2 regions of the Azospira sp. MPR-E4 genome follow, and region 1 is predicted to be linked to the other one. Evidence: riboswitches for the same ligand, from Rfam matches in the RefSeq annotation. Region 1 holds a riboswitch; the other holds the start of a gene.
What was found. A riboswitch is a leader RNA that binds a small molecule or an ion and turns the genes downstream of it on or off. The one in region 1 is predicted to bind cobalamin.
Positions count from the first base shown of each region.

Region 2: linked by a shared signal. The riboswitch ahead of cbpA (modified peptide precursor CbpA) and the one ahead of AC1RTA_RS12560 (TonB-dependent receptor plug domain-containing protein) in region 1 are both predicted to bind cobalamin.

Region 1 is NZ_JBXAST010000044.1:23,963-27,242, forward strand. It holds gene AC1RTA_RS12560 (TonB-dependent receptor plug domain-containing protein) at 1-1,766, opposite strand, end outside; cobalamin riboswitch at 1,971-2,224, opposite strand; partial or broken gene AC1RTA_RS12565 (ribonucleotide-diphosphate reductase subunit beta) at 2,376-3,280, opposite strand, start outside.
Region 2 is NZ_JBXAST010000016.1:5,034-8,313, reverse strand. It holds gene AC1RTA_RS07060 (ABC transporter permease) at 1-296, opposite strand, end outside; gene cbpB (peptide-modifying radical SAM enzyme CbpB) at 387-1,757, opposite strand; gene cbpA (modified peptide precursor CbpA) at 1,754-1,924, opposite strand; cobalamin riboswitch at 2,015-2,215, opposite strand; gene AC1RTA_RS07045 (chemotaxis protein CheW) at 2,356-3,280, opposite strand, start outside.

The DNA.
Region 1 (3,280 bases):
ATGTCCTGCAGCCGGGTGCGGTAATAGGTGGCTTTGGCCGAGCCCTGGCCGGCCAGGGCCGTCTCGATGCCCAGGTCCCAGGAGGTGGAGGTTTCCGGCTTTAGATCGGGATCGGCCACCAGCAGGCGGCGGCTGCTGATGCTGGGCGTGGCATACATCTCATAGTTGGAGGGGGCGCGGAAGGCCTTGCCCAGGGAGCTGCGCAGGCTGGTGCCCGGGGTTAATCGATAGACTGCCGCCATTTTGGGAGAGAAGGCGGATTTGGTACGTTCCTGCATGTCCAAGCTGCCTGTCAGTGTTCCAACATATCGCTGCATCTCCCCTTGGGTGCTCCAGCGGTCATGGCGTCCGCCCAGATAAAGTGTGAGGTCGTCACCAAGGAAAATCTGATCTTGCAGGAACAGTGAGTTGGTACTGCTACTCCCATCGGATTGCTCATTGATGGCGCCGGTGGTGCTGTCCGGGGTGCGCCAGTTCGATAGTTGGTATACCTTGCGGTGCAGCTTGGCCCGGTTGGAGGCGATACCGATGATCAAGTATTGGTTGCTACCCACGGCAAAACCCAGTTGGGCCGATGCATCCAGGGTGGTGTTGGGAGTGCTGGTGCGGGTGCCCGGGCCGCCATCGAAGGTGGCACCGCCACCGGAACCGACATAGAAAGCCTCCCGGTCGAAGTAGCCCACATTGGCCTTGAGGTCGTAGCCATTGCCCAGCTTGCCGTCGAAACCGGCGAAATAGCGGGTCTCCTGGCGGTAGTTGGGATTGCTGGAATTCCAGAAGCTCGATTCCTTGATGCTGCCCAGCTTGTCGCCGTTGATGGAGACGTTGCTGGCGGGCAGGGCGAGGGGAGCGCCGTTCTTGCTCAGGTAGTTGTTGAAGCGCTCGAAGCCGATGCTGCTTTCGCTGCGGTTGAAGCCGGCGAAAAAGCGGGACTGGGCATCCAGGCTGTAATAGACCTTGGCATGCAGGTTGTTGGCGTGGGAGGAAATGGCGCCCTGGTCCCCCACCACATAGGCCTTCTTGCCATCCACCGTGGTGGTGGCCCGGCCGCCCTGGACCGCGTTGGCGCCGGTGCCGGTGGTGCCCACCGGCAGCACCACCAGGTCGCTGCCGGCGAAACCGGCCATGTCCTCGTAGCCGAAGCCCAGGGTGGCGGCCAGGCCGTTGTCCCACTTGTTGCGGTAGCTGGCTTCCACCGCACTGCGCTCGCCGTCGCCGAAGCCCCGGCTGACCTTGACCCGGGTTTCCTGCTTGGTGGGCACCTTGGTGATGACATTGACCACGCCGCCCATGGCGTCGCTGCCGTAGAGAGCCGAGGCGGAGCCGGGCACCACCTCGATCTGCTCCACCTCGCCCATGGGAATGCCCATCAGGCTGGCCAGGCCGCCGGCGTTGCCGTCGGAGAGACTCATGCCGTCCACCATCATCTTCACCCGGCCGTCGGAGAGGCCGCGGAAGGAGACGATGGGGGCGGTGTTGATGCGGGTGCTGGTGCCCAGGCCGTTGCGCATGTAGAAGCTGGGCACCTTGGCGGTGAGGGCGTCGCCGATGCGCACGGCGCCCGAGGCGTCCAGCTTGTCGGCCGTCACGACGGTGACGGCGGCCGGGGCCTCCAGGGTGGTCTGCTCGATGCGCGAGGCGGTCACCACCACGCTGCCCAGTTCCGTCTCGCCCTGCTCTCCGGCGGCCAGGGCGGCCTGGGAAAAGAGGGCGGCGATGGCGGCGGCCAGGAGGCGCCGCGGTTGTTGGTTGTTGATGCTCCCCATGTTGCTGTCTGACTCCAGTCGATGGCTACCGACCGGGCTTCGGGAAACGGGGGCACAAAGGATGAGGCGCGACCGCCGGCCCGAGGGCAGGCGGCAGAAACTCGGCTCAGAGGGAAAGGCCGGCGCTCCGATTCATGCTCCGCTCCGTCCGCAACCCCGCGGTCGGTGGCAGGTTCGTGCCGGCACCGTCCTCCATGGACGGCGGGCACGCAAAAATCAAAGGCCGGTCTCCGGGCTCGCCAGTCTTGATGTTCCGCCTTCCCAAGCCAGTCGCCGACCCCGGTGAGGGGGCGACGGGCTGGCTCAGTGGCTGGCGCTCCGGGGAGGAGGGCCGTGGAACATCCGCACTGGCTTACCGTTGCGGGGGCAGCCGAAGCTTGGGGCCGTGATGGCCGTTACTTCGTTCCCGTTTCACCCGGCGGCTGCTGCCGCCGGACACCTTTGACTGCTAATGGCTCCCTGGGGAGCCGGGATCGCAACTGCAGGCGATCAGGAGCGCGATCATACCCCCAATCCCGTCTATGACAAAAGTCTGTGTCCTGGGCTGCCCCATCCCCGCCAGGGGCCGGGGCAGCGTCCAGGGCACGGTGCAGCTGGTTGCCGCCCGGCTCAGTCCCAGGCCAGGGCGCCGCCGGTCTGGTACTCGGTGACGCGGGTTTCGAAGAAGTTCTTTTCCTTGCGCATGTTGGCCTGTTCGTCGAGCCAGGGCAGCACGTTCTCGGCGCCGGGGAAGGGCTCGGCCAGGCCCAGCTGGCGGGCGCGGCGGTTGGCGATGAAGCGGAACTGGTCCCGGTGCAGGTCGGCGTTGTAGCCCAGGATGGGCTCCCGCAGGATGTAACCGGCGTAGGCCGACTCGGCGGCTTCCGCCTCTTCCCACAGGGCCTTGACCTGGACCGGGTCCAGGGTCAGGTTTTCTTCCTGCAGGAGCTGGCGCACCACCCGGATGCCGAAGGCGCAGTGCAGCACTTCGTCGCGCATGATGTACTGCAGCTGCTCGGCGGTGCCCTTCATCAGGCCCCGGCGCTGCAGGGCGAAGATGGGAGTGAAGCCGTTGTAGAACCAGCAGCCTTCGAAGATGCCGGCGAAGAAGAGGTAGGAGAGGGTGAATTCGTGCAGGTTGTCCCGGTCCGTCAGGTCGAAGTCGGAACGCATCACCCGCTCCAGGCGGCGGTTGGCCAGGGCGATCTTGCCGTGGATTTCCGGCACCACCCGGTAGCGGTTGTAGATTTCCTTCTGGTCCAGGCCCAGGCTTTCGATGCAGTGCTGGTAGGTCCAGGTGTGCAGGGCCTCTTCATAGACCTGGCGGGCCTGGTAGATCTGCAGCTCCGGCGCGCTCATCTTCTCCATCACCGCCAGGCCGATGTTGCGCATGGCCAGGATGTCGGAGGTGGTGAGGTAGGACAGCACGTTCTCGAAGACGTGGCGCTCGGCCGGCGTCAGCTTGTGGTTGTAGTCGTGCACGTCCTGGGCCATGGAGATTTCCAGGGGCGTCCAGTGGTTGCGGTTGGCGTTGA
Region 2 (3,280 bases), on a different contig from region 1:
TGCATGCGGGAGAAGGCCGAATAAAGGGCTTCGAAGGTAGCGGCGTTCATGGTGCTGGCGCACACCGTGCCGGCGGCCAGGAAGGCCACGTAGGAGGTGCCTGCCACCTCCGGCAACATGCTGCCCAGGCCGTAGCCCAGGCCCAGCATGTAGATCAGGGGGTCGGCCAGGTTGCCCAGGATGGAAGGCAGGGCCAGCTTGCGCCAGACCAGGAAATTGCGTTGCCACACGGGGAACCAGCGGGCGGAAAGGCGGGGCGGCGCGTAGAGGGAAGCGGAGGAAGTGGCGGCATTCATGGCGCCATTATCCGGCCTTGGCGCCCGGAAGGTAAGCACCCCGGTCGGGGCGGGGCCGCCGACCGGGGGCAAACGGGCCTCGAACGGGCCTCAGCAGGCGCTGAAAACCGTCTCCGTGCCTTGGTCCCAGCCATCCCAGAGAAAGTCGTCGGACTTGCCATCGGCAATCAGGCGCAGGGCGTAGCGCACCTGTTCCTCGTAGAACTGGCAGAAGGCACCAGTCTTCTCCATGCCGCCGTTCATCTCGTTGGCCTCCGCCGGGCAGGGACTGCCGCAGAAGTGGCGGATGGGGCAGGAGGCGCAGGGCTCGAACTTGTCCACGTCCCGCCCGGTGACTTCCTTGAAGGCTGGCGATTCCAGGGCGGCGGCAACGCCGTCGGTGAACAGGTTGCCGCCCTCGAAGGCCGGCAGGCCGATGAACTCGCTGCAGGGAAAGAGGCCGCCGTCTGCCGCCAGGGCGAAGAAGGCCCGGCCGCCGCCGCAGGGGGAGATGTCGCACATCAGGCGCCGCGCCGTGGGAGCCAGGATGGCCAGCAGGATGTTGGCGAAGTTGGCCACCACCAGCTTGCGCCCGGTCTCCCGGTACAGCTCGTGGGTCCGCTCCAGGGCGGCGATGAAGGCCCGGGCGAAATCCCCGTCCGCCGGCTTGACCCCCCGGGCGCCGGAAAGGGTGCAGCGCACCGCGTTGAGCATGCAAGTGGGCACCTGGTGGCGGTGGAACAGCTCCACCATGTCGGTGAGGTGGGCCAGGTTCTCCGTGGTGCAGGTGGTGATGACGCTCCAGGAGCCGTAACCCTGGAGCCGCTCCATGGCCCGCAGCACGTGCTGGTGCACCCCCTGGCCGGCCCAGGTGTGGCGGGTGGCGTTGGTGATGGGGGCGGTGGGACCGTCCAGGGAAAGGCCGATGCTGACGTTGCGCTGCATGAGGAAGTCGGCGGCGGCATCGGTGAGCAGGGTGCCGTTGGTCTGCACACCGAAGGCGAAATCGTCCTGGAACAGGTCGATGGCGGCAAACAGGGCCTCCCGGTTCATCAGGGGTTCGGCGCCGTGGAAGATGAGGCGGGGCTTGCGCGCCCCCTCGCCGCCGTCCATCACCGTGGCGAAGTATTCCTTCAGCCGCTGCAGGGCCCCCAGCAGCCGTTCCGCCGGCATATCGCTGCCGTGGCGGCGCAGGGTGTCGGGGATGTAGCAGTAGGTGCAGTCCAGGTTGCAGCGTTCCGTCGGGTTCACATAGACGCCGGAGGGCTTCAGCTCGAAGCGGAGGGCGTGGATTTCCTGGGCGAACTTCGCCGCCTGGGCCTGGAAGCGCTCGGCCAGCTCGCTGCCGCACAATTCCGCCTCCACCCGGTCCTTGTCCACCAGGGACCAGAAGGCGGTCTCCGGGTGCAGCAGGGCCACGTAGCGCTCATGGCCGATGTCGTAGGGCTGCAGCCGGGGCAGATGGGGAGCCGGACCGTTCACTTGGCCGCCTTCCGGTCCATCAGGACGTAGTGGGAGAGGCCGATGCCGTCCGGGTTGCAGGACTTGCGGCTGGCGATGACCGGGGCCGGGGCGGCGGACTGGGTGGGCTGGACAGCGGCCTGCTGGGCAGTGGTGGCTTGGCTGGTAACTTGAGTGGTGGCTTTCATGGGGTCCTCCCGCGAAGGTATGAAAAAAAAAAAGCAAAAGGGCTCCGGCGGCCTGTCTCGAAAGAAACATGCCGCCGGAGCCCTTTGCCTGGAACTCCACGACTTCCGCCCGTCTTCTGGCTTACGGATCGACCGGTCCTGCTACTGGGTTCCCCCTTCCCGCCGCATTTTCTGCGGCAGTGGGTGGCGTGGAAAAACTGCACCACGCCGTGGAACGACCGTCCCCGATTACAGCGGCGGGCCCGCCACGGAGTTGCACCGTGTTCCGAAAGCGGAAGCCGAATGGGGGCGGATTCTGGCCGCCGGCCCGGGGAGGGTCAAGGCCGACGGCAGCTGGATTTGATCCAGGTAAAGCGCCTCTGTCCGGGGTCGGATTTTTGCCCGGCAGCCCTGCGCTTGCCTCCTTTCCCTGCCCCCTTGCCCTGCCCCCTTCAGCGCCCGCCTCCGGGCCCGCCGATGGCCCGCAGGGGCGCCGCCGGGCGCGGTGCCTCGCCGCCCGCGGCGGACTCCGGCTTTCTCTGGGCAGCGCCGCAGATGCGCTCCGGGTCCAGCACCTGGAGGATTTTTTCCCTGTCCGGCTGGCGCGGCTTGATGATGGCCTGCACGTAGCCGGCGTCCTGGCGGATCATCTCCGGGATCGGCTCCAGGCGCTCGGCGTCGAATTCGGGCACGGCATAGAGATCGTCCACCAGCAGCCCCATGAGGCCGTCCCGCACCCGCACCACGACGATCTGGCTGTGGTTGTCCACCTCCTTGGCCGGGTAGTTGAGGAGGAAGCGCATGTCCACCACCGGCACCAGGGTGCCGCTGTCGCCGCCACCGCTCTGGAAGCTGATGACGCCGCAAAGATAGCGGCGGGAGCCGCTCATGGGGGAAAGCCGGGCCGGGTCCACCGCCTCCAGCACTTCGGCCGCCGGCAGGCCGTACACCTTGTCGCCGACGATGAAGGTGGCCAGCTCCACGCTCTGCCCGCCCCGGGCGTGCAGGTCGCCGTAGCTGCCTTCCAGCACCGCCGGGCGCCGCTCCCGGGGGGCCGCGGCAGCACTGCCGTCGCCCACGGGAACGAACACCAGGGCCACCACGTCGTTGCTGTAGTCGCCGCTGTTCTTGAATTCCCGATAGCCGAAGGAGGCGGTGCTGCCGACGATCCAGGTGCGCCCGGCCAGCTGCACCACCCGGGAGCGGCCCTCGCCGTTGGCGGCGGCGAAGAGGCTCTTGTCCACCTCCAGCAGGCTTTCCGCCGGGAAGCGTTCGTCGGAGGAGGCGATGATGCGGCCGCTGCGCTCGGCGAAGACGGCGAAGGCCCCGGCCTGGGGCGGCAGGGAATCGGCCAGCATGGCGGCGAACTGGGGCGCT